2 regions of the Ornithinibacillus liuyingii genome follow, and region 1 is predicted to be linked to the other one. Evidence: riboswitches for the same ligand, from Rfam matches in the RefSeq annotation. Region 1 holds a riboswitch; the other holds the start of a gene.
What was found. A riboswitch is a leader RNA that binds a small molecule or an ion and turns the genes downstream of it on or off. The one in region 1 is predicted to bind preQ1.

Region 1 (11,660 bases):
TACGCTTGATCAATTCAATGCGAAAGCAACATTCTTTATGCTGGAGCCTGCGATGAAGCAATATCCAGAGGCAGTAAGACGTACGGTTAAGGACGGACATGCTGTCGGATTACATGGGGTGACCCATAATAAAGATATATTTTATAAATCCGAGCAGTCTGCTTTAGGGGAAATGAAAACAGCACAGGATACATTAGAGAGTATTTCAGGTGTCCATTCCTCCTTAATTCGTACACCGTATGGAAGCATCCCATATTTAACCGATTCATTTAGGGAAGTGTTTGATCAGAATGGATTTAAATTGTGGGATTGGAATGTAGATAGCAGTGATTGGAGTTTATCAAAGGATGAATACGTAAAGAATGTTATATCACAGGTAGAAAAATTAGAAAATGATGGGATAACCCCAGTTATATTAATGCACGATCGTGGCGAGACCGCCCATCATTTATCTACTCTGCTACAGTACTTACAAGAGCAAGGTTTCCAGACGAAGGTAATTGATGAGCATATACAAGCATATCATTTCAACTGTTATAATCGCTGTTATCGTCTTCCCTAGTAATAGGATAGGTATGGACTAGTTCTACGTTACTAGCGTATTCATGCAAGATAATACGAAAGTGAGGGAGATTACATTGGAGAACCGAAAGCAAATTAGAAAGAGAAAACGGAGAAAATTAACTTGGAAGTTTTTATTATTAATTGTCGCCGCAGTCGTAGCATATAGTATTTATTTCTTTGTAAATGTTTATGCGGCTACAAAAGAGGCTCATGAGGAGATTGACCGTCCAGATAACAAGTCGGCACTTAGAGAGGAAGAGGTTGACTTTGGTGGCGACCCGATATCGATATTATTAATGGGAGTGGATGATGGGGCAAGTGGCCAAAATGGTCGTGCTGACTCGCTAATTGTTGCTACATTAAATCCGAATACCAAGAAAGTATCCCTAACAACCGTTCCACGTGATACAAAAATGGATTTTACGGCAGATGAAGTAGACCCTGCTTATGTTGGTTACCATAAAATTAACGCAGCATACTCCTATGGTTCTATGTTTGGCTATGGTGCCAATAAACTAACTGTCGAAAAGGTAGAACAATTGTTAGATATTCCAATCGACGAATATGTTGCGGTTAATTTTGAAGGATTTAGTGAGGTAGTAGATGCACTCGGTGGCGTTACGATTGATGTCAAAGAACCGTTCTCACAAAAAAGTCACATTAAAGGTGGTGAGACCTTCTACTTTGAAAAAGGTGAGCAAAAGATGAATGGTGAGGAAGCTCTTGCCTTTGTTCGTATGAGAAAACAGGCAACGAATAACATCTATTCTCGTGAAGAAAGACAACGCCAATTTATCAAGTCGACCTTAAAGGAAGCAATTTCTACGGACACCTTGTTTAAAGTGGGAGAACTGGCAAATATTATCGGATCAAATGTGAAGACTAGCCTAAGTCCTAGTGAATTATTCCAATTACAGAAGCTATATTCATCTATTGATGCTTCAGAAATCAAAACGTATGAAATAGAAGGTCAGGATGAAAAAATTGAAGGCATCTATTATTTCATCCCGTCAGAAGAAGGATTAGCTACTATTTCTAATCAATTAAAACAGGAATTGGAATTATAATTTGTAAAGTAGTCTATACTGAAATATTGGTATAGGCTACTTTTTTTATCTTTATCTCACCTTTACATCAAGGTGTTACACTGTAGATGAATAGGTGAAATAGACTTAATACTGGATAAACAATAATTGTAATAAACATACAGCTACTAGATGTGAAACAAGGAGAATTTGCGTATGAAGAAATGGATTAGATTAGTGGTTTTTAGTCTGTTAGTCGTTCTACTAATATTTACTTGGAAGGAAAATGTGGAGTTAAGTAAAGCACTAAGCCAGGCCAAAAAGGAAGAGCAATTGAGTAACCAAGATGTGGTCGTATCAAATGAACAGGAAGATAGCTCAAGCCCGGTTTATAAGGTCGTAATTGATCCAGGGCATGGTGGCGATGACCCGGGGGCAATCGGTGCTAGTGCTTCTTTTGAAAAGGACTTCACATTAAGCTTGTCAAAGAAACTAGCAGCACTACTGGAACAAGAAGCAGCATTGGAAGTATATATGACTAGAGAAGAAGATGTCTTTATTTCAACGGAGACAAGAGAGAGACCGAACTTTGCGAATGACCTATCCGCAGATTTGTATGTTTCGATACATGCCAATACGTTTGATAACCCGTCTGTATCGGGTACGGAAACGTATTATTACCATGACGATGCAGAAGTATTAGCCAATACGATACATAAGCATTTGTTAAGTGCAACTGGCTACACCGATAGAGGGGTTAGAAAGGAAAATTACTTTGTCCTAACCGATACGACGATGCCTGCGGTCTTATTAGAAGTAGGATATTTGACCAATCCGGAGCAGGAGCGAGAGATGATATCGGAGGAGTTTCAACAAACTGCGGCAGAGGCTATTCGTGATGGCATAAAAGAATACTTGGATCTGTAAATGGCCTTGCAATATGTAATCTCTTATCAGTATGTAACTTGAAAAGCCAGTTATTCTGTCATGAAGGAAGGGAAAAGCACGGTTACACTAGCGCCATACATCATCTACTAAAAAAACGGAATTCTCCCTTTATGGTACACCTTATAAGATTTATACTATATTATAATAAGCTAAGGTTATGGGGGAGTACATGATGCAACGTCTCAATCAAGTCATATGCGAGAGAAGAACGTATTCGAAGGAATTCCATTCACATCAACATGATTTTGGCCAATTTCTTTTCCCTTTACAGGGTACCTTAGACATACAAACAAAATGGCAAGCGGTAAACCTTACATCCGATTATTGCTTTTACCTTCCTCCAAATTGTAATCATCATTACCGATCGGTCGATAGGAATGAATTTCTAATATTAGATATCCCAATTCACTATTTGCCGGGAGATACGGACAGCATGTACATACCGTTAGATAAACAATGGAGTTCTATTCGTTATTTGCTATTGGAAGAGGCAAGGAATGAGGATAACTTATCTTCCTTAGTGGATTTGACTAGATATGTAACGAATAAGCTGCAAATCTCCCATTCACCATCCATTGATTATATTCATAAACATTATAAGGAGCCTATTAAGCTAGAAGCATTAGCATCGATTGAACACTATCATCCGGTATATTATTCAGCTTGGTTTAAGAAAAAGACTGGGAAGAGTCCGAAAGCATATATTTCCGAGCTTCGCTTGAAGGAGGCAAAGCATCTCCTGCTTGCAACCGATTGGTCTATGTCGAGGATTAGTGAGGAATTAGGCTATGAGAATTCGTCCTCATTTACGAGATGGTTTGTAGGCTGTGAGGGAATCGCTCCACAACAATATAGAAAGCTTCAAATTGGATAAAAAGGATAGTAAACTTGGTAAAGAAAATTCTTAGGAATTTTTCTATGATAAGTTTACTATTCTTTTTTTAATTGAGGTGAGCAAAATGACAGGGAAGTTACCTCCTTTTTTGATATTATTGGCTGCGATTCTGTGGGGGACAACAGGAACATCACAAGCGCTTGCCCCAGATTCCGCCCATCCGATTGCGATTGGGGGTACTCGTTTAGCGGTAGGAGGGGTATTTTTATTACTAATAGTTCTCCTAACTGGTAAATGGAATGTCAGGAACTGGCCAATTAAGCCGACACTAATAGCGGCTTTATGTATGGCCTTGTATCAACCTTTATTTTTCTCAGCTGTTACATTAACTGGGGTGGCTATAGGGACTGTAGTAGCGATTGGGAGTGCCCCTATTTTATCTGGATTTTTAGAATGGGTTTATCGTAGAAAACGTCCACCTATGATTTGGTGGTGTTCTACATTGCTCTCTATCTTCGGCTGTCTTTTGTTATTTATGAATAAAGACGCTGTTCAAGTGGACCCGGTGGGATTATTCTTGGCATTGGGTGCGGGGTTATCATTTGCAGGATATACGCTAGTAAGTAGGGAGCTAGTAGCAAAATACTCTTCTATATCTGTAGTGGCAATTGTATTTACCCTTAGTGGGATTTTGTTATCGCCATTTTTGTTTGTGTTTGATATCTCCTGGCTAGCAAGTTCTCGCGGTGTTGTAGTCAGTCTTCATCTGGGCATCGTGGCAACAGGAATAGCCTATTTATTATTTGCCAAAGGGCTTACCCATGTATCCTCCTCTACCGCTGTTACCCTATCGTTGGCCGAGCCGCTAACCGCTGCATTATTAGGCGTCTTTATCGTAGGGGAGACGTTAAGCCTTATCTCGTGGGTAGGGATGATCCTTTTACTTATTGGAATCGGGATATTAATAAGGTCGGAGAAATCGAATGGAGAAATGGAACTTAATGAGCAGAAAAGTATGAGTGGTTGAAGCATAGCTAGACATGAAGTCCCTTTACAAAATAGCGTAAGGGGGCTAATTTTTGTATTCCATAACTAATCAACCTATTACAGCAAGATTTGGTTAATCAACCAGTCTGCCAAAAAGGAGCAACATGAAAAATGAACTCTCCTAACCAATGGGTAACTTTAATAGGCGTATAAATATCAAGTTTGCGAACATCCTGAAAGCGGGACTACTCAGGGAATAATGGTGAATGACCAAGACATTATTTATAATAAGTGTAGAGGTCTATTTTTTAATAAAAATGTTTCTGTGATAAAGGTAAGTCTATTCTTACAGCCGATTTACAGGGGGTGAATTATGTATACCATTGGTCAAGTTGCTAAATTTTTGGGAGTTTCTAGGGATACATTAAAGTATTATGAGGAAAAAGGTTTGGTTAAACCGGAGCATGATGCTCATAATGGGTATAGAAAATATAATGAATATGATATTCAGGACGTTATTACAACCAATTTTTATAGGGAAATTGATATCGAGATTAAGAAAATCCAAGAGATACGGCAGAATATGAGTGTAGTCGATTTAGAAAGTATATTAGAGGAGAAGGAAGAACAAATAGTTGAGGAACTTGAATATAAGAGTCTTCTTTTAAAAAAGATTAGATCGGTGAAAGAAGCTTGTAATAAAATTAACAATCATTTAGGAAAGTATACGATTAAAGAGATGGGACCATTAGAAGTAGTGGGCAACATAACGGATTATAAAGCTTACAATGAATATGAAATGTTAAAAATTAATACAGAGGAGAAAGCTGTTACGTTAAAGAGTGCAAGACGTGTTATCTATTTTGATCAAAAGGGAATTAAAGAAGATCACTTTGTTATTGTTAGAGAGATGGGAGATCCAGAACATAATGATAACGGTGGTATCCTTTATCATCCGCAATGTATGTATATGGTAATCGAAAACGGCAGAGCGGTGGATGGTGGGGAAAGTATGGACCAAGAAGTAGGAGAAAGGCTTTTAAAGATAGCACGTGAAAATGGGTATGAATTAGCTGGTGTAACGTATATCAATATATTATTGACTACATATGTAGATGGTCTAGAGCGTGTGTTTTTAGAAGTGTACACCCCTTTAAAATAAATCGTAAATGGTCTTGAGCTGGGGGTAACCCACAGGTTTAAAATGATGATTAGTAATGGATGACTCCATTATTAACGACTTGTTTTAAAGGAGTGGCTTTATGAAAAAGAAAAAACCAGTCAAGAGACCATTGATAAGTTTTATTATCCTAAGCTATGTTATATTTTTGGTGTTTTTTATCGCTATTGGCATAAGTATGCTATTGGGGGTTCCTGATAGTATAACCAACCTTCTACAAGTTATCGCTGCATGGTCTTCAACCTTTGCTTTTATTATATTGTTTAAGAGAATTCAACAAGAAGTAAGTTTAATAGAGTTTATAAAAAAACAATTTGCTGAAAGAATAAGGCCTTCTGTATTGATTAATGTAGTAAGTATACAAGTTTTAATCCTCTTTGTAGCTATTATAGTACTATCCAATATACAGGGTACGCTAGCGTTTTCCTTTACGAGCTTCGGACTATTGCTCATTGCTTTTATAGATAGTTTAGTAAGGGGACCTTTAGGGGAAGAGTTAGGTTGGAGAGGATATGCTTTAAGTGAATTACAAAAAAAGTACTCTCCATTATTATCTGGCATCATAATAGGAATTTTGTGGGGATTTTGGCACACCCCACTATGGTTTGCCTCGGGATATGCTGGGATCAGTTTAATCAAGTACATGGTGCTTTTTATGATTGGGATTTTATCTATTTCCATTATGATGACGTTATTCTACAATCTGAATAAGAACCTTGTGATACCAATTGTCATTCATCAATTGTTTAATTTTTCTCTAGTGGTAATTCCGGGGGATGTATTAGACGTTTTACTATATGTAATGCCTTGTTATGTTATAGTCGCATTACTATTAATTGTTATAAATCCTAGAAAGATCTTATATGGTAGGGATCTATAGGCTATTCATTAGGTTCAATTAAATATTCCTTGCTCTGCGAAGGTTCGTTCTAAAGTAATGTGACTTGAGACTTAGTATTGTAGTATTCTTCCATATAAATTAATCCTTTCTCCTCATATTACTAAAAAGCCTAATATGTTACACTGTTACCAGTTTGAAATCTTGGAGGTTGGAAAATATTGGGTAGATTATGGATGGTTCTTGTCACTATGATGCTAGCATTATTTATTGTCAGTGGATGTGGAAGTGGCGAGAAAGAGACAGCTAATGATAATGAAGATGTTTCAAAGGAAGATAATGAAGAGGTTGACGACGAGGAAGTTCAAGAAGATGAACCAGAGGAAGAAGCGGAATCAGAAGAAACGAATCGAGCGGCTACTGGTGATTTTGCAGAATTAATTACTTATATGGAGGATAAAACAGAAGGAACGGCGAATGTACTTTATGAAAATAAGGAATCACAAGTACATGAATTGGACGGTGTTACGGTTTCATTGGATGCCTATACACTGGTTGAATTAAATGATTTCCACACTAATTTCGATATTCCTTTCAATGATGAGACCGATGGTGGTGTCATTATTGCACAATATACCGTGACGAATGAGCTGGATCAAGATGTATATTATATGCCTACTTTTTATCTGTCATTTACTGGTGCGGATAAGGCTTATAACAATTATAAAGAGCTGCTTCCAGAAGAAGAACAGCTGCCAGAAAAATTATCACCGTCAAATGATTACACCTTAAAAGCTGGTGAATCTGTAACTGGTTATTACGCTTATCCATTCGGTAAGTCCCATTTACAGCAAGCATTAGATGTAGGGACTGTGGCTATAGACGTTCCAGCTGCTGAAGCGGAAAAAGGAGACTTCGGTAATCCGATTGGAAAGGAAGGCAAATTTAAACTTAGCTTAAATGAAGAAGGCGCTGAAAAGGTAGCTGCCAATGAAGCCTTTTATAAGGATAAGGTAACTACTGACGATATGGGTGAGAAGAAGATGCTGAAGGAAGAGTCTGATATTGGAGAAAGTGAACAGTTAGGAGATGTAACGGTTACACTAGAGGGATATCAGATTACTGAATTCACACCTAATGAAGTAGAAGCACCACGCTTTACTGACTTTAATAATGGAATCGTATTGCTGACAGCTAAATTCGATCTTGATAATCAAGGTTCAGAGCCTATTAATCTATCATCAATGAGTTCAAAGCTAATTGTAAACGATGGAAGTCAGTACATTCTCGATCAAGGGATGCTACTTAATTATCGGTATGGTGATGTGATTGAAGCTGGCGAGTCTGGTGAATATCTGCAAATATATACATTAGACAAAGAGCAGTATGAAAAAATTTGGAAGGATAAACCTATTGAATTAGAATTCGGCCCTATTCGGGGTGAGGAAGCAAAAGATTTATCCAAAGGAAAAACAGCTACTTTTGAGCTATAATTGTTTTACCCTTTGACAGGTTTATATGAGAGTAACGGATTTATTGTAAATCTGTTACTCTTTTTTTGACTCCTTAAGGAAAGGAATAAAGCAAATGGTTGCCTAATAAAATAGAGATTGACATGTGCACAAGGAGTTGTATAATAAAGAAATCAATTGCATACCCGAACGGGAGAGGTTCCTAGCTTAAACCCTCTATAAAAAACTATGGATTGCTATGTCCATAAGGGCATAGTTTTTTCTTTTTTTAATAGATTAATGCTATGGCCTCTCTTGTGAAGTGGTAACAAACTTTACGAGGAGGTTTTTTTATGTCACCAAGAACCAATAAGGAAGGATTAGACGAATTACATTTACTAGGGAATCAAAATACGAAATATCCCTCTGATTATGCACCAGAGGTATTAGAGTCTGTAGACAATCTGCATGCTAACCGAGATTATTTCGTAAAGTTCAATTGTCCGGAATTTACTAGTCTATGCCCAATTACCGGCCAACCAGATTTCGCGACCATGTATATTTCTTATATACCAGATAAGAAGATTGTAGAGAGTAAGTCATTGAAATTATATTTGTTTAGTTTTCGAAATCATGGCGACTTCCACGAGGATTGCGTGAATATCATTATGAACGATCTAATCGAGCTGTTAGATCCACGCTATATCGAAGTGTGGGGCAAATTCACACCTCGTGGCGGTATATCCATTGATCCATGGTGTAATTATGGCAAGCCAGGTACTAAATATGAAGAAATGGCGAATTATCGTTTAATGAATCACGATCTCAATCCAGAAAAAATCGATAACCGGTAATCTTAAGAAGGGGATAAGACATGAGAATATTTTTATATTTACTATCCATTGTCGTTGCTAATGTCATAACGGCAAAATTTGCGCCTCTAGTACTTGGCGTGTTTATAATACCAATGGGAACGTTATTTATTGGTGCAACCTTCATTCTACGTGACCTTGTGCAAATGCGACACGGTAGAAAGAAAACATACATGATTATATTTACTGCATTAATTATATCTGGAATTGTCTCCTATCTGTTAGGGGATACCTTAATGATTGTAGCAGCATCTGCACTTTCATTTATTGTGGCAGAAACAGCAGACACCGAGATATATACGAGGCTGAAGCTACCGATACCATGGCGTGTGTTCTATAGTGGGCTAGTAGGTGGGTTCCTCGATTCGGTTGTCTTTATCGTGATTGGATTAAGCCCAATTGGTGCGAATATTTTACCATGGGCAGCAATACCGGGCGCCATCGCTGGACAAATTATGGCAAAGACGTTGGTTCAAATGATTGGAGCACTTATTTTGAATCAGTTTTATCAAATAAGAGGGAAGAGAATTACGAAAAACAGCTACAAACTATCTTAAAATCATGCTGACGGATTGGAACTATTATTTAAGATAGAAGTAATGATTGCATCATCATGTGCTTTTTTTAGTAAGCTTGAACTTTCATAAGCGCCCGTTGATATAATATAGGAAACAGTCTACCCTTGAAAGGAGTAGACTGTTTTTTTGTCCCATTATGTTTACAACTTAAGAAACATTCAGTTTACCATTTTGTTCATTTAATAATTTCTTATCAGAAGGAACAAAGGCTAACACAATTGCTCCAATTATAAATAATACGATTAGGCTCAAGACACCTGCATTCGATTTTCCTGTCAATTGGGTTGTAACCCCCATTAAAACAGGACCTGTAACAGAAGCGAACTTACCAAAGATATTATAGAAACCGAAGAATTCATTAGATTTATGCTTCGGAATTAGCTTGGCATAGTACGATCTACTTAATGCTTGTAAGCCACCTTGTGATGTAGCAACAAGCATGGCTAGGATCCAGAAATCAAGTGCTGTTTCAAGGAAGTAGCCGTATATACATACGATGATATAGATGAAAACACCAATATTTAACATAAGCTTTGCAGAAAATCGGTCAGCTAATCTACCATATAGAATGGCAAAAGGAGCTGCTACGATTTGGGTGACAAACAAGACAACTAATAGAACCGTTGCACTCAATCCTACATCAGTTCCGTATGCTGTCGACATGGAAATAATCGTTCCGACACCATCTATGTAGAAAAAATAAGCAATTAGAAATATCGTTAAGTGCTTATATTGTCTAATGGATGTAACCGTTTCCTTCAGACGACGGAAGCTTGTACGAATCGGGTTTGGTTCCCGCTTAATTCCATGTATTTGTTTAACGTTTTTAATCATTGGAATAGAAAATATCGCCCACCAGATTACGGCGATAAGAAATGCAATTTTACTAGCGGTTGTACTGGATATTGGAATAATCCCTTCTTGGGCTAACAAGATAATGGCAATACTAATTAAAAATGGAATAGCTCCACCAATATAGCCGTATCCAAAGCCCCTTGCCGATACCTTATTCATCCGTTTATTATCGGTCACGTCAATTATGAAGGCATCATAAAAAAGATTTGCTCCTGTTAAACCAAGTGAAGCCATTGTGAAGAGGATAAGTAATAGTAACCATTCTCCCTCTGGTACGAAGATTAACGAAAAGGTAGAGATAAGTCCTAACAATAAAAAGCTAACAAAAAACCTCTTTTTATAACCTTCATAATCTGCTATAGTTCCTAATACTGGGCCAATCATGGCTAAAATAAATGTGAAAATCGCAATGGTATAACCCAAGTATGCTGTTGAATCTGCCGCCTCTACCCCCGCTGCTGTTGCTTGTGCTTTATAAAAAATGGGGAAAATCGCGGTAGTAATAATCATGGAAAAAGCATTACTTGCCCAATCATAATACATCCAACTCGTTTCTTGCTTCGTAAATTTTCTTTTCATCATTTCACCATCCCTTAATTCTATTTTATATAATATATTCCATAGAATAATAGGAAAAGCATAAAAATTTACAAAAATTTTGCAATAAAGTATAGCTATAAAAAATAAGGCATAACTGGAGACTTGCATGTGAGGTGTCGACTCTAGTACCAGCAAACTATTGTTTATGTATTTGTTCAACCTTTGATGTTGGATGGAGGGTATAAGAATCGGAGTAGCTCATGTGTCTAATATGACAATTAGGTCCTATTTGAATTGTCCTTCCTTTAATTGAATTGGCGATTGTTGAATGAAGCTTTACATCCTCGCCTACAATAGCGGAACAAATTAATTGTTTTTTATGAATGAACCATCCCCTCTTTTCTAAGTCTACTTCTATGTGCTTCCCTTGAAGCGTTTCAATTTTGCTTTTACCAGTTAAAGCTATGGAGATGTAGTTGGATTTGACAATAGCTGCTTTAACAACACCTTTAGCCACAAAGTGATCTGCGGTAATCGCCTGCTTGACTGATAGTATCCCACTACTCTGGATCGTCATAGCTGTTCCTTCGGTTAACGTGAGGGATCCGATATTGGTAATCTCGTCAGCGTGTAATGAATGAAAGGTAGAGACCCCTTTTGAGTTTAGTTTGCCGACGGTTGCATGAGATAGAAATGTTGCACGACCTAAAATAAATAAACTCTCAGACTCTAGTTCCTGCTGACATGTAACTGCCCCATTAATCCGTATCAAGGCGTAATCCAGTAACCTTTCTTTAATCAGACCACTTGTTTTGGTCAACTTTTTGCAGCGGTTAGAAGCTTTGTTATCCAAGAAAATCCCCCTTTTCTAAATTGTTTTAATAAGTATATATTTTAATGATTAAAATATATACTTATTAAATATAGAAGTCAATAAAAAATACCCTTAAGATTTACTTAAGAGCATGTTTAGGTAATGGTAGACAT
Region 2 (11,660 bases), on a different contig from region 1:
TTTTCGAAGCAAAGAAAATAGCACTTAAGATAATACCAACTAGAACACCTTTAGATAAGTCATGTGTGAATAGTACCGTGACAACTGTAGCTACCATAACTATTGTATCCGTCACTGGTATTTTAGGAATATTCTTAATCGATGACCAATCAAAGGTACTAATGGATACCATGAACATAATACCAACTAAGACCGCCATCGGAATTTGAACTAATAAACCATTAAATACTAGAATAAGTGTCATTAAAAACGCCCCAGCAACAAAAGCAGATAATCTTCCACGTCCGCCAGACTTTACGTTAATAACGGATTGTCCGATCATCGCACATCCGGCCATACCACCAAACAGCCCAGACACAATATTCGCAATCCCCTGTCCACGTGCTTCTTTATTCTTATCACTTTTCGTATCTGTCATATCATCTACAATAGAGGCTGTAAGTAAAGACTCTACTAAACCAACAATGGCAATTGATAGGGCATACGGAAAAATGATTTGTAGCGTTTCAAAGTTAAGTGGAATGTCTGGGAATAAGAAGATTGGTAGAGATTGTGTTAATTCTCCCATATCTCCAACCGTTTTCACACCACTTCCTGTAAACATAGCAATTGCCGTAATGACAACAATCGCTACTAATGGCGCTGGAATCACCTTTACAAATCGCGGTAAAATATAAATAATGGCTAATGCTCCTGCCAGCATGGCATACATTTCCCAATTTGCACCTGTAAAATGCTCTAATTGCGCCATGAAAATCATAATGGCAAGTGCATTAACAAAGCCAATCATGACCGAACGAGGGACAAATTTCATTAAACGTCCTAACTTCAATACACCCATCACAATTTGCAGAATACCTGTTAAAATAGTGGCTGCTAACAAATATTGCAAGCCATGTTCTGCCACTAATGTAACCATCAACAATGCCGTTGCCCCTGTTGCAGCAGAAATCATACCAGGACGCCCACCAACAAATGCAATCGTCACCGCAATAGCGAACGACGCGTATAGTCCAATCATTGGATCAACCCCAGCAATAACAGAGAACGCAATAGCCTCAGGGACTAATGCAATGGCAACCACGATACCCGCCAGAATATCTCCTCTAATATTGCCGAACCATTCATTTTTTAAATTTGCTAAATTCATGCTACACCTCTTTTTCATCTTTTATTGTTGACTTTCGACTCTCACGAAAGCCGGGACCGTAACAAACAAGGGGTATTATAGCGAAATATGACATTTTTGTGAAACAGCAAAGAAAACGGAAACATTTCATCTTTTCTTCGTTTTACTCCAAATACCTTTGAATTTAGTAGCTATATGCTATAATAGAAAATAATTTCGCTAAACCTATGTTAATAATAGGAAATTCTAGTTTAAGTAGTTCAATAGAATGGTAGAGGAGAGTTCCGATGTTTAAAAAAATTCTTTGTGCAGCTGATGGATCAGACCATTCGATACGAGCAGGTGAAAAAGCCTTTCAGCTTGCTAGATTAAGTCAGGAGTCTAAAGTAGATATTATATATGTTGTCGATCCAAAGCATTCTAAAGAAGAAGTTCTGACTAACTGGGGTAAAGATACAGAAGACGCACGGAAGGAACAACTTGCTCTACTAATTCAGAAGGTGAAAAAATCTGGTGTAGACTTTGAAGTCATTTTTTTAAATGGAGAACCAGGACCTACCATTGTTGATTATGCCAATAAACACAACTATGACATTATCATTATTGGAAGCCGTGGATTAAATGCTTTCCAAGAAATGATGCTTGGTAGCGTTAGCCATAAAGTGGCTAAACGAGCAACTAGCCCCGTATTAATCGTAAAGTAATAAATCGAGCTCCCATTATTGGGAGTTTTTTTGATTTCCTTGATTATCGCCGCCAAAAGGTGTGGGATTACTTTCCCTTTCCCCCAACCAAAACCTCCCGACACCCTTTCAAAACGCCACATGTTAAAATGATAAAGAATTGATTCTCATTAAGTTGGAACATTAAAATAAGGGAACACATAAAAGGAAGTGACAATCATGAATCAAGCTGCCATCGTATTCCATAACGTAAATTATTCTACAGATGGTCTACATATTTTAAGAAACATAACCGGTTCCTTTCCTGATGGTAAAGTCACAACGCTTGTTGGCCCATCAGGCGCAGGAAAATCTACTCTATTTAAACTTTGTAACGGATTACGTTCTCCTGAATCTGGGGAAATTTTAATCAAAGGAAAATCAATAAATGAATATAATCCGATAGAATTACGTAGAAAGGTTGGCATTGCTTTACAAAGTGCCACCATGATTAAAGGTACTGTATTAGAAAACCTCGAACTACCACTTGCACTACAGGGAGAACGTATTGACAGAAATTATGCCGAAGAATTACTACATGATGTTGGATTAGGAGCAGAGCTATTGGAGCGACACGCTAAGGATTTATCCGGTGGACAACGTCAAAAGCTATCTATTGCTCGTACTTTAGTAAATAAACCAAGCGTATTATTACTCGATGAAATTACTTCATCACTTGACCGAGTATCGCAACATGATATTGAAGAGCTAATTGAGAAGATTAATGAGAAATATGGGACAACCATGATTTGGATTACCCATAATCTAGATCAGGCTTTAAGAATTGGCCACTACACATGGGTCATGATGAACGGGGAGCTAATTGAATCAGGAGATAGTTCCTTATTAAGGAATCCACAAGATAAACGTGTCCAAAAATTCGTAAAGGGGGAATTAGAATGAGCTTTCTTACACTATCATTGACGCTAATTTTCGTTCTAATTCCACTTATTCTATCTCGAACATTAAAACTCGGTTTAGAAAAGGACACCCTGATCGCTACCATTCGGTCTATCATTCAATTACTTGCCGTAGGATATGTCCTACAATATGTATTTGATGCAGAACACATTCTCTTTATTCTCCTGATGATTCTGCTTATGATTGGTGCAGCAACCCAGAACGCTCGAAAAAAAGGCGCCTCTATTCAAGGGATTACGTGGAAGCTTTTTCTTACATTCGTTTTTATTGAGGTATTAACGCAAAGTATCTTACTTGGTCTTCACATTGTGCCACCAACGCCACAATATATTATCCCGATTAGCGGGATGGTTATTGGCAATTCAATGGTACTTGGTATCTTGTTTTTAAATCGATTTACAGCTGAGGTCGAAAATACACAAGATGAAACAGAGCTAATCCTATCCTTAGGGGGTACACCTAAACAAGCCATTCATACTCAATTGATTACGGCTATCAAAGCAAGTACAATCCCAACAATTGAGAGCCAGAAAACAATTGGACTTGTTCAGTTGCCCGGGATGATGAGTGGTCAAATTATTGCAGGCGCAGATCCTGTACAAGCCGTTCAATTTCAATTGTTAATCTTGTTCCTATTATTAACTACTGCAGTCGTAACCAGTATTATGCTAGGATACCTATCCTACCCAGCGCTATTTAATAAGCAAATGCAGTTTCTAAAATTCCATAAGTAATCACCACGGGAATCTTGTATGAACACGATTCCCTTTCCTTGTATCTACACTTGATTTTCCAATAGAATATAATTATCCCATACTTTAGGAGGTAGTGAGATTGTCAAATAAAGTACGAATCGGTAGAACTGACTTAGTTGTAAATCCTATTGGTTTAGGAGCCAATGCAATTGGTGGTCATAATCTTTACCCAGGAATTGATGAACAGATTAATAGAGAGTTATTACAAACCGCCATTAAGGAAGGTCTGGATTATATTGATACAGCATTTACATATGGCATGGGGCGATCCGAGGAAATAATTGGTGAAGTGATGAAGGTAATGGGTAATCGTCAACAGATGGTTATCGCTACAAAGGGTACTCAAAAGCTTGTTAATGGAGAAACGATTGTAGATAATTCTCCAGAATTTCTACGAGAAACGGTTGATGCTAGCCTAAAAAGACTTCAAACAGACTATATCGATCTATTTTACATCCACTTTCCTGATGAAAAAACACCTAAGTACGAAGCGGTTGGTGCATTAAAAGAACTTAAAGATGCAGGAAAAATCAGAGCCATTGGCGTATCGAACTTCTCATTAGAACAATTAAAAGAAGCAAATCAAGATGGATATGTTGATGTATTACAAGGACATTATAATCTATTAAATCGCCAACCTGAAAATGGCCTGTTCCCTTACACGCTTGAACACAATATTTCCTTTGTTCCATATTTCCCATTTGCTTCTGGCTTACTCGCAGGAAAATACACTAAAGAAACAACCTTTAATGATTTCCGTGCTAATATGCCTCATTTCCAAGGGGAAGCATTCGAACAAAACCTACAAAAAGTAGAAACATTAAAGGAAATTGCCAATACGAAGCAAACAGAAGTATCCAACATTGTACTTGCCTGGTATCTCGCACAGCCTTCAATCGACACCGTCATCCCAGGAGCTAAAAAACCAGAGCAAGTCATACAAAACCTTAAAACATTAGAGGTACAATTATCAAAAGAAGAAATAGAAACCATCGATCGGATTTTTTCATAAGAGGGTAACCCCCTCTTTTTTTTATTTGCCTTATTATGTACTTTATTGCTTGAAAAGATCGGGCGCCTCTGTTCTACGATTGGCCCCTAGGTATAGTCACGATGCAGATAAGACACAGACACCGTTTGAATAGAAAAATTTTTTCTGTAAAAACTGCTTAATATCGCCATACTTGCGAAAACTACAAACAAGGTCATTTGACAATTTCAGCATAACCATATAAAATATACTTAATTAAAGATATTTAAATTCATAATAATTAAATTAAAAATAAGAAGGTGTAAACATGAGCGAGAATCTTTCATTAAAAGCATTTGTTGTTCTAATGAAGGCTTCCAAGTCTCTACAAGAGGTGATTAAACACGATATTAGCAATCATGGAATGCGTACCTCTGACTTTGAAATTCTTGAAGCACTTTATCATAAAGGCAGACTTACCGTAAAAGAAGTATCCGATGCCGTTCTCATAAACACAGGTTCCATTACCTATGTCATTGATAAATTAGAGAAAAAAGGATTACTAGAAAGAAGTCATTGTAAAGACGACCGAAGAGTAGTCTATATCCATATAACAGATGAGGGAAAAAAACTAATGGACGAAGTATTTCCACAGCATCAGCAAGTGATAGAAAGCTTATTCGAGGGCATCTCTGATGAAGACAAAGAGACACTTATTAGCGTATTAAAACAAGTGGGACAAAAAGCAGTCCAATGAAAGGCGGATGATGAACGATGAAAAAAACGGCAGGAATTCACCATATCACAGCAATCGTAGGACACCCTCAAGAAAATGTTGATTTTTATGCTAGTGTTCTTGGCTTACGATTAGTTAAAAAGACAATAAACTTTGATGATCCAGGCACTTATCATCTCTATTTCGGAAACGATGGCGGTCGACCAGGATCCATTATTACATTCTTCCCTTGGGCAGATGCATACCAAGGAAAGATAGGTGATGGCCAAGTAGGTGTAACTTCTTACGCTATTCCTACCGGCTCCATGGATTTCTGGGAACAGAGACTGGCTAAATTTAACATCATATACACTAAATCCAACCGCTTTGGAGAAACCTATTTAACATTTGATGATGTTCACGGTTTAAAACTTGAATTAGTAGAGCGTGGAGATGGTGAGATTAATAATTGGACTATTGGTGATATAACTCCTGACGTTGCAATTAAAGGTTTTGCTGGAGCCACATTATTATCATCCCAACCAGAAGATACAGCACGTTTACTTGTTGATGTCATGGGGCTTGAAAAAGTCGGGGAGGAAAATGAGCTTATTCGATTCCAATCTCATGGAACCATCGGAAATATCATTGACCTAAAAAAGACTACGACTGGTAAAGGGCAGATGGGAGTTGGCACGGTTCACCATATCGCCTGGAGAGCAACAGATGATGCAGATCAATTAGATTGGAAAAAGCATGTAGAAAGTAATGGTTACGGAGTAACACCAGTACGAGATCGGAATTACTTTAATGCCATTTATTTCAGAGAACATGGGGAAATTTTATTCGAAATCGCAACAGACCCACCAGGCTTTGCACATGATGAATCGTATGAAACGATGGGGACAGCGTTAAAACTCCCTTCCCAATATGAAATGTATCGGGAAAAACTAAATGATCATTTGATTCCAATTCAAGTTCGAAATTTAGATAACTAATTTTTTGGGGGGATTGTGTTGCTTTCCTTTTATCCAGAAAGCCAATCAGAACGCGAGAATTATAAGTTACTAATTGGATCCATCATTCCAAGACCTATTGCATTTGTCACAACAAAAGCAGTAGATGGGACACTAAATGGAGCGCCATTTAGTTATTTTAATATAGTATCCTCTAATCCACCAATGGTTTCATTAGCTATTCAGCGTAAGAATGGCAATATGAAGGATACAGCTCGAAATATAACGGAAAATGGGGAGTTTGTTATTCACATCGTCGACGAACAAAATGTTGATAACATCAATAAAACCGCCGCCACTCTTCCATCGAATAAGAGTGAAATTACTATAGCCGGCCTTACCCCTATCCCAAGTGAAAGAATCTCTGTACCCGGTGTACAGGAGGCGAAAGTAAGATTCGAATGTAAGCTAGAGCAAATCATCGCATTAGATGCAGCAGATGGCGAAAAGGGTTCCGACCTAATCCTTGGTAAAATCATAACGTATTATATTGACGAGGAAATTTATGAAGATGGGAAAATTAACCCTGTAAAGTTAGCAGCGATTAGTCGATTAGCAGGGGCTAACTATGCTAAAGTCGGGGAGATTTTTTCCATCGAAAGACCAAAATAAAAAGGAGCTTTTCATATGAAGCATATTTTCCAAAAGGGAACAAATTCCGATAAACCAACTTTATTATTACTGCACGGAACTGGCGGGACTGAACAAGATCTTCTGCCACTTGCAGAAATGATTGATAAAGAAGCAAATATCCTGAGTGTTCGTGGTAACGTACTAGAGAATGGTATGCCACGTTTCTTCAAACGATTAGCAGAAGGTGTCTTTGATGAAGAGGACCTAATTTTTCGTACGAAAGAACTAAATGAATTCTTGGGTGAAGCTGCTGAAAAATATGGCTTTGCTCGTAACAATATAATTGCTATCGGCTATTCTAACGGGGCAAATATTGCTGCAAGTCTCATGTTCCACTTTCAAGATGCACTACGTGGTGCGAGCCTTCACCACCCAATGGTACCAAGAAGAGGAATGACATTACCAGATTTAGCTAGTAAAAAGGTGTTTATTTCTGCAGGTACGAATGATCCTATTTGTCCGGCCCAAGAATCAGAAGATCTTAAATCATTATTAGAAAATGCTGGTGCAGATGTTACATTACATTGGGAAGACAAAGGTCACCAATTGACCGTCAGTGAGGTAAGAGCATCGACAGATTGGTATCATAATTTATAAGAAAAAAATGAGATCTACGCTTTTAGTAGATCTCATTTTCTTATCCACAGGTTATTCACTAATGCATAAGTGAATTGTGTTAGACGCAGGGTCTTTCACCCTATAGTAATCTTCTATAAGAACAACCTCTGCCCCGATGTTCCGCAGACTGTCGATTCTCTTCTGTCTTGTTTCTTCATCTGGTAGCATTAAGGTAAAGTAATGTAGCCCAACACTATTATCGCTAGGTGCTGATGCTTCCACACCATTCCACACATTTAATCCGATATGATGATGGTAACCACCAGTAGAAGCAAATAATGCTCCCGGGTATCTTGTCACGATATCAAATCCAAGCCCGTTCACATAGAAGTTTTCTGTAGCCTCCAAGTCAGCAACATGTAAATGGATGTGCCCCATTACAGAATCCTCCGGTATTCCAGCCCACTCCTTATCACTCTCCGCCAACAGACTCTCCGCATCTAAAGCAACCGTACCCATGTCCACTGTCCCATCATTCCAGTTCCAGGAAACAGAAGGTCTATCACTAGCTACCTCAATACCATTACCATCAGGGTCATCAAAGTATAGCGCCTCACTTACATAGTGATCAGAAGCCCCAAGTCTGATATAGTTCCCCTCTGTTTGTACTAAATGTTTAAGAAAGTTGGCTAAATCCTTCCTTCTTGGTAATAATATGGCAAAGTGATATAGTCCTGTTGTACGAGCTTGCTTTTCCCTTACCTCTTCTGGTTGTTCCAAGATAAGAATAGGACGAACACCATCTGGGGATAAGATTACCTTACTTTCCGTTTTCTGCATGATTTGAAATCCAAAGACACGCTGATAGAAGTCCAAAGACTTTTGCAGGTCACTAACATATATGTTTACTTCCCCAACGAATGTGGTTGGCTTTTGAAAGTATTTTCGTTCCATCATCTCAACCTCCTTATATTACTTTTTAGAATAAGGTTACTTTATGTAAGTATAATATCTATTTCTGCCGGTTGTCAATAAAACCATGTCATCGCTATTATTAGTTCTACTACTGGAACACTTCCATACTATAGAAAAAGTAAAATTAACTTTCTATTTTTGCGGAGTTGTACTATACTAGATAAGTTGCTTGAAAGACGTGGTTCGAAACCATCCCACGTAAAAAAACTAAGGGAGAGATTAATATGAAAGCAAGAACATTAGTTGTAAATGCTCTGATTGCAGCATTGTACATTGCTGTTTCAGCGCTAATCGTTCCATTCGGATTTACGAATGTACAGTTTCGTATTTCCGAGGTGTTCAACCATCTTATTGTTTTCAATAAGAAATATTTCTTCGGGATTGTGATAGGGGTACTTTTATACAACCTATTATTCTCACCGCTAGGTTGGTATGATTTAGTATTTGGTGTTGCCCATTCTGCCATATCACTTGGTATCATCATCCTATTAGGGAAATATGTGAAAAACATCTTAGCATTATTAATAGCAAATACATTGGTATTTACATTTAATATGTTTATTATTGCATTTGAACTCAATTTAGCATTAGAGCTACCATTCCTATTTACATGGTTAACAACCGCAGTAGGAGAGTTCGCAGTACTAGCTATAGGTATACCAATTATTTATGCACTTAATAAGCGAATAAATTTCAATAAGCTTATATAATATAGAGAAAGACCTTCACAATCCTAGACTGTGAAGGTCTTTTTTATTTAATCTTATCTTGTAATGCTCGCATTTCTTTGTCTAATTGTTGCATTAAAACTTCCATACCTTCTTTTTTGGACATACCTTCTGGAAGCTGAATTGGTTCCCCGTAAATTAATCTCGGTTTAATTCTTTTGAACAAATCTTTAAAATTATTTGGTCCAACATAAGCAGCAGGTACAATTGGTACATCAGAATGCGCAGCGATAGTCACTGCACCACGTTTCAAAGGTACATCCTCACTAGATCGTGTACCACTCGGAAAAATCCCAACAACCTTCCCTTCCTTTAATAGCTTACGTGGTGTTTTAATGGCACTCGGACCCGGATTCTCACGATCGACTGGGAATGCGTGTAAGTTCTCCATTAACCACTTTGTAAATTTCGTTTGAAAAAGCTCTTTCTTTGCCATATAATGAATTTCTGTTGGCAATGTCGCAATTCCAAGCCATAAAATATCGACAAATCCAGTATGTGTACATGCAATAACATAACTACCCGACTTCGGGAGATTTTCTTTTTGATATACTTTTATTCTTCCGAAAAGGCTCAGAAACCCCTTTACAACATTTGCAGCAAATTTATACATTTCTTCATCCTCTATTCTCAATCAACTTACTTTTATTATATTTTACCACAAACTCATATTACCTGATACTAATTTCATTAAATTTGAATGGTGAATTTCCAACTTTACAAGTCTTTAATAAACGTAATCAATCGTCCAGCTTCTTTAAAGCCAAGGCTCATATGAAATGGATAACTATCTTGATTATCAACTTCCATATCAGAGCCTACTTGCGTACAACCATTTCTTTTAAACCATTTCTTCCCTTCATGAAAAAGCTTAGTTGATATTCCCTTTCTTCTGTACTCTTGCTTCACATAGACTCCCTCTATATAACCTGTAGGGCTGGTTTCCGAACCTTGAACATAATCAGTACGTATGGACAAATGCATAAACGCAATTGGTTGCTCATCCTCTACATACAATAGAAATCTATGATTAGAATTTTCTAATATTTGCTTTAACTCATTTTCAAGTGCCTCAGAATTATTTCCGTTATATAGTTCTGACGCTAGATTGGTAAGGTCTTTCAGTTGTTCCGTTGTAGCTTCTATTATGGTTCCCATGCTTTTTCACCCCTCTATTAATCATATTATTTAAGCTAAGAATAGCTTTTTATCGTTAGTTAATCCATCCTCTATGTTTTATTTGTAATATCTATCAAAAACTGGATTATTTTATTGCATACTTGGTAAGCATAATTACTGTGAATAAAGTACATATGAAAGAGGCGATAGAATGGATAAATCCAATGAAACACCAGAAACGAATATTGAGCACGATGACACACTGACTACCAGACAAGGACATCCTGTCACCAATAATCAAAACATTCGTACAGTCGGTAATCGTGGACCAGCTACATTAGAAAACTATGACTTTATCGAGAAGATTAGTCACTTTGACCGCGAAAAGGTTCCAGAAAGAATCGTACACGCTCGCGGGGCTGGTGCTCATGGGTACTTTGAAACATATGGAACAGTTGGTGATGAGCCTGTGTCTAAGTACACACGTGCAAAAGTGTTCCAAGGAAAAGGAAAACGCACACCGGTATTTGCTCGTTTTTCCACAGTTGTTGGTGGGAATGACTCTCCTGAAACAGCACGTGACCCAAGAGGATTTGCCATTAAATTCTACACAGAGGATGGGAACTGGGATTTAGTTGGAAATAATCTAAAGATCTTTTTCATCCGAGATGCGATGAAATTCCCTGATATGATTCATGCCTTCCGTGCTGATCCGGTAACGAACATGCAGGATCCACGAAGATTTTTCGACTTTTGCGCTAATTCTCCAGAAACCTTCCATATGGTGACCTTTGTTTATTCACCTTGGGGTATCCCAGCTAATTACCGGATGATGCAGGGGTCTGGGGTTAACACGTATAAATGGGTCAACAGCGAGGGAAAAGCTGTATTGGTTAAATACCACTGGGAACCAAAGCAAGGCATCAAAAATTTAACCGTCAAGGAAGCAGCAGAAATCCAGGCAAAGAGCGTTAACCACGCTACCCAGGATTTATATGAAGCGATCGAACGTGGCGATTACCCAGAATGGGAACTATTTGTTCAAATCATGGAGGATGGCCCACATCCTGAGCTAGACTTTGATCCGCTGGATGACACAAAGCTTTGGCCTGAAGACCAATTCCCTTGGCTACCGGTTGGGAAAATGGTCTTAAATAAGAACCCAGAGAACTATTTTATGGAGGTAGAACAGGCTGCTTTCGGTACCGGGGTACTCGTAGATGGTCTGGACTTCTCTGATGACAAGATGCTTCAAGGTAGAACCTTCTCCTACTCAGATACCCAGCGCTATCGTGTTGGAGCAAATTATTTACAACTACCAATTAACGCAGCTAAAAAACGTGTAGCGACAAACCAAGAGGGTGGCCAGCTTCGTTACCACAATGATAAGGCACCAGGTCAAAACCCACATGTTAACTA

Region 2: linked by a shared signal. The riboswitch ahead of ACSKT4_RS14245 (QueT transporter family protein) and the one ahead of queF (preQ(1) synthase) in region 1 are both predicted to bind preQ1.

The regions. Positions count from the first base shown of each region.
Region 1 is NZ_JBPWOS010000008.1:204,297-215,956, reverse strand. Features, by position in the region: gene ACSKT4_RS12840 (polysaccharide deacetylase family protein) at 1-562, shown strand, start outside; gene ACSKT4_RS12835 (LCP family protein) at 606-1,631, shown strand; gene ACSKT4_RS12830 (N-acetylmuramoyl-L-alanine amidase family protein) at 1,806-2,516, shown strand; gene ACSKT4_RS12825 (helix-turn-helix transcriptional regulator) at 2,707-3,411, shown strand; gene ACSKT4_RS12820 (EamA family transporter) at 3,497-4,399, shown strand; gene ACSKT4_RS12815 (MerR family transcriptional regulator) at 4,733-5,521, shown strand; gene ACSKT4_RS12810 (CPBP family intramembrane glutamic endopeptidase) at 5,622-6,419, shown strand; gene ACSKT4_RS12805 (DUF5068 domain-containing protein) at 6,596-7,870, shown strand; PreQ1 riboswitch class I at 8,039-8,085, shown strand; gene queF (preQ(1) synthase) at 8,182-8,682, shown strand; gene ACSKT4_RS12795 (VUT family protein) at 8,703-9,257, shown strand; gene ACSKT4_RS12790 (MFS transporter) at 9,426-10,712, opposite strand; gene ACSKT4_RS12785 (hypothetical protein) at 10,870-11,526, opposite strand; gene ACSKT4_RS12780 (MarR family winged helix-turn-helix transcriptional regulator) at 11,643-11,660, opposite strand, start outside.
Region 2 is NZ_JBPWOS010000010.1:64,302-75,961, forward strand. Features, by position in the region: gene ACSKT4_RS14195 (SulP family inorganic anion transporter) at 1-1,150, opposite strand, end outside; gene ACSKT4_RS14200 (universal stress protein) at 1,417-1,833, shown strand; gene ACSKT4_RS14205 (ABC transporter ATP-binding protein) at 2,032-2,754, shown strand; gene ACSKT4_RS14210 (ABC transporter permease) at 2,751-3,506, shown strand; gene ACSKT4_RS14215 (aldo/keto reductase) at 3,607-4,539, shown strand; gene ACSKT4_RS14220 (MarR family winged helix-turn-helix transcriptional regulator) at 4,826-5,254, shown strand; gene ACSKT4_RS14225 (ring-cleaving dioxygenase) at 5,272-6,210, shown strand; gene ACSKT4_RS14230 (flavin reductase family protein) at 6,229-6,840, shown strand; gene ACSKT4_RS14235 (alpha/beta hydrolase) at 6,856-7,458, shown strand; gene ACSKT4_RS14240 (VOC family protein) at 7,510-8,373, opposite strand; PreQ1 riboswitch class I at 8,567-8,611, shown strand; gene ACSKT4_RS14245 (QueT transporter family protein) at 8,619-9,104, shown strand; gene ACSKT4_RS14250 (lysophospholipid acyltransferase family protein) at 9,148-9,735, opposite strand; gene aac(6') (aminoglycoside 6'-N-acetyltransferase) at 9,840-10,280, opposite strand; gene ACSKT4_RS14260 (catalase) at 10,453-11,660, shown strand, end outside.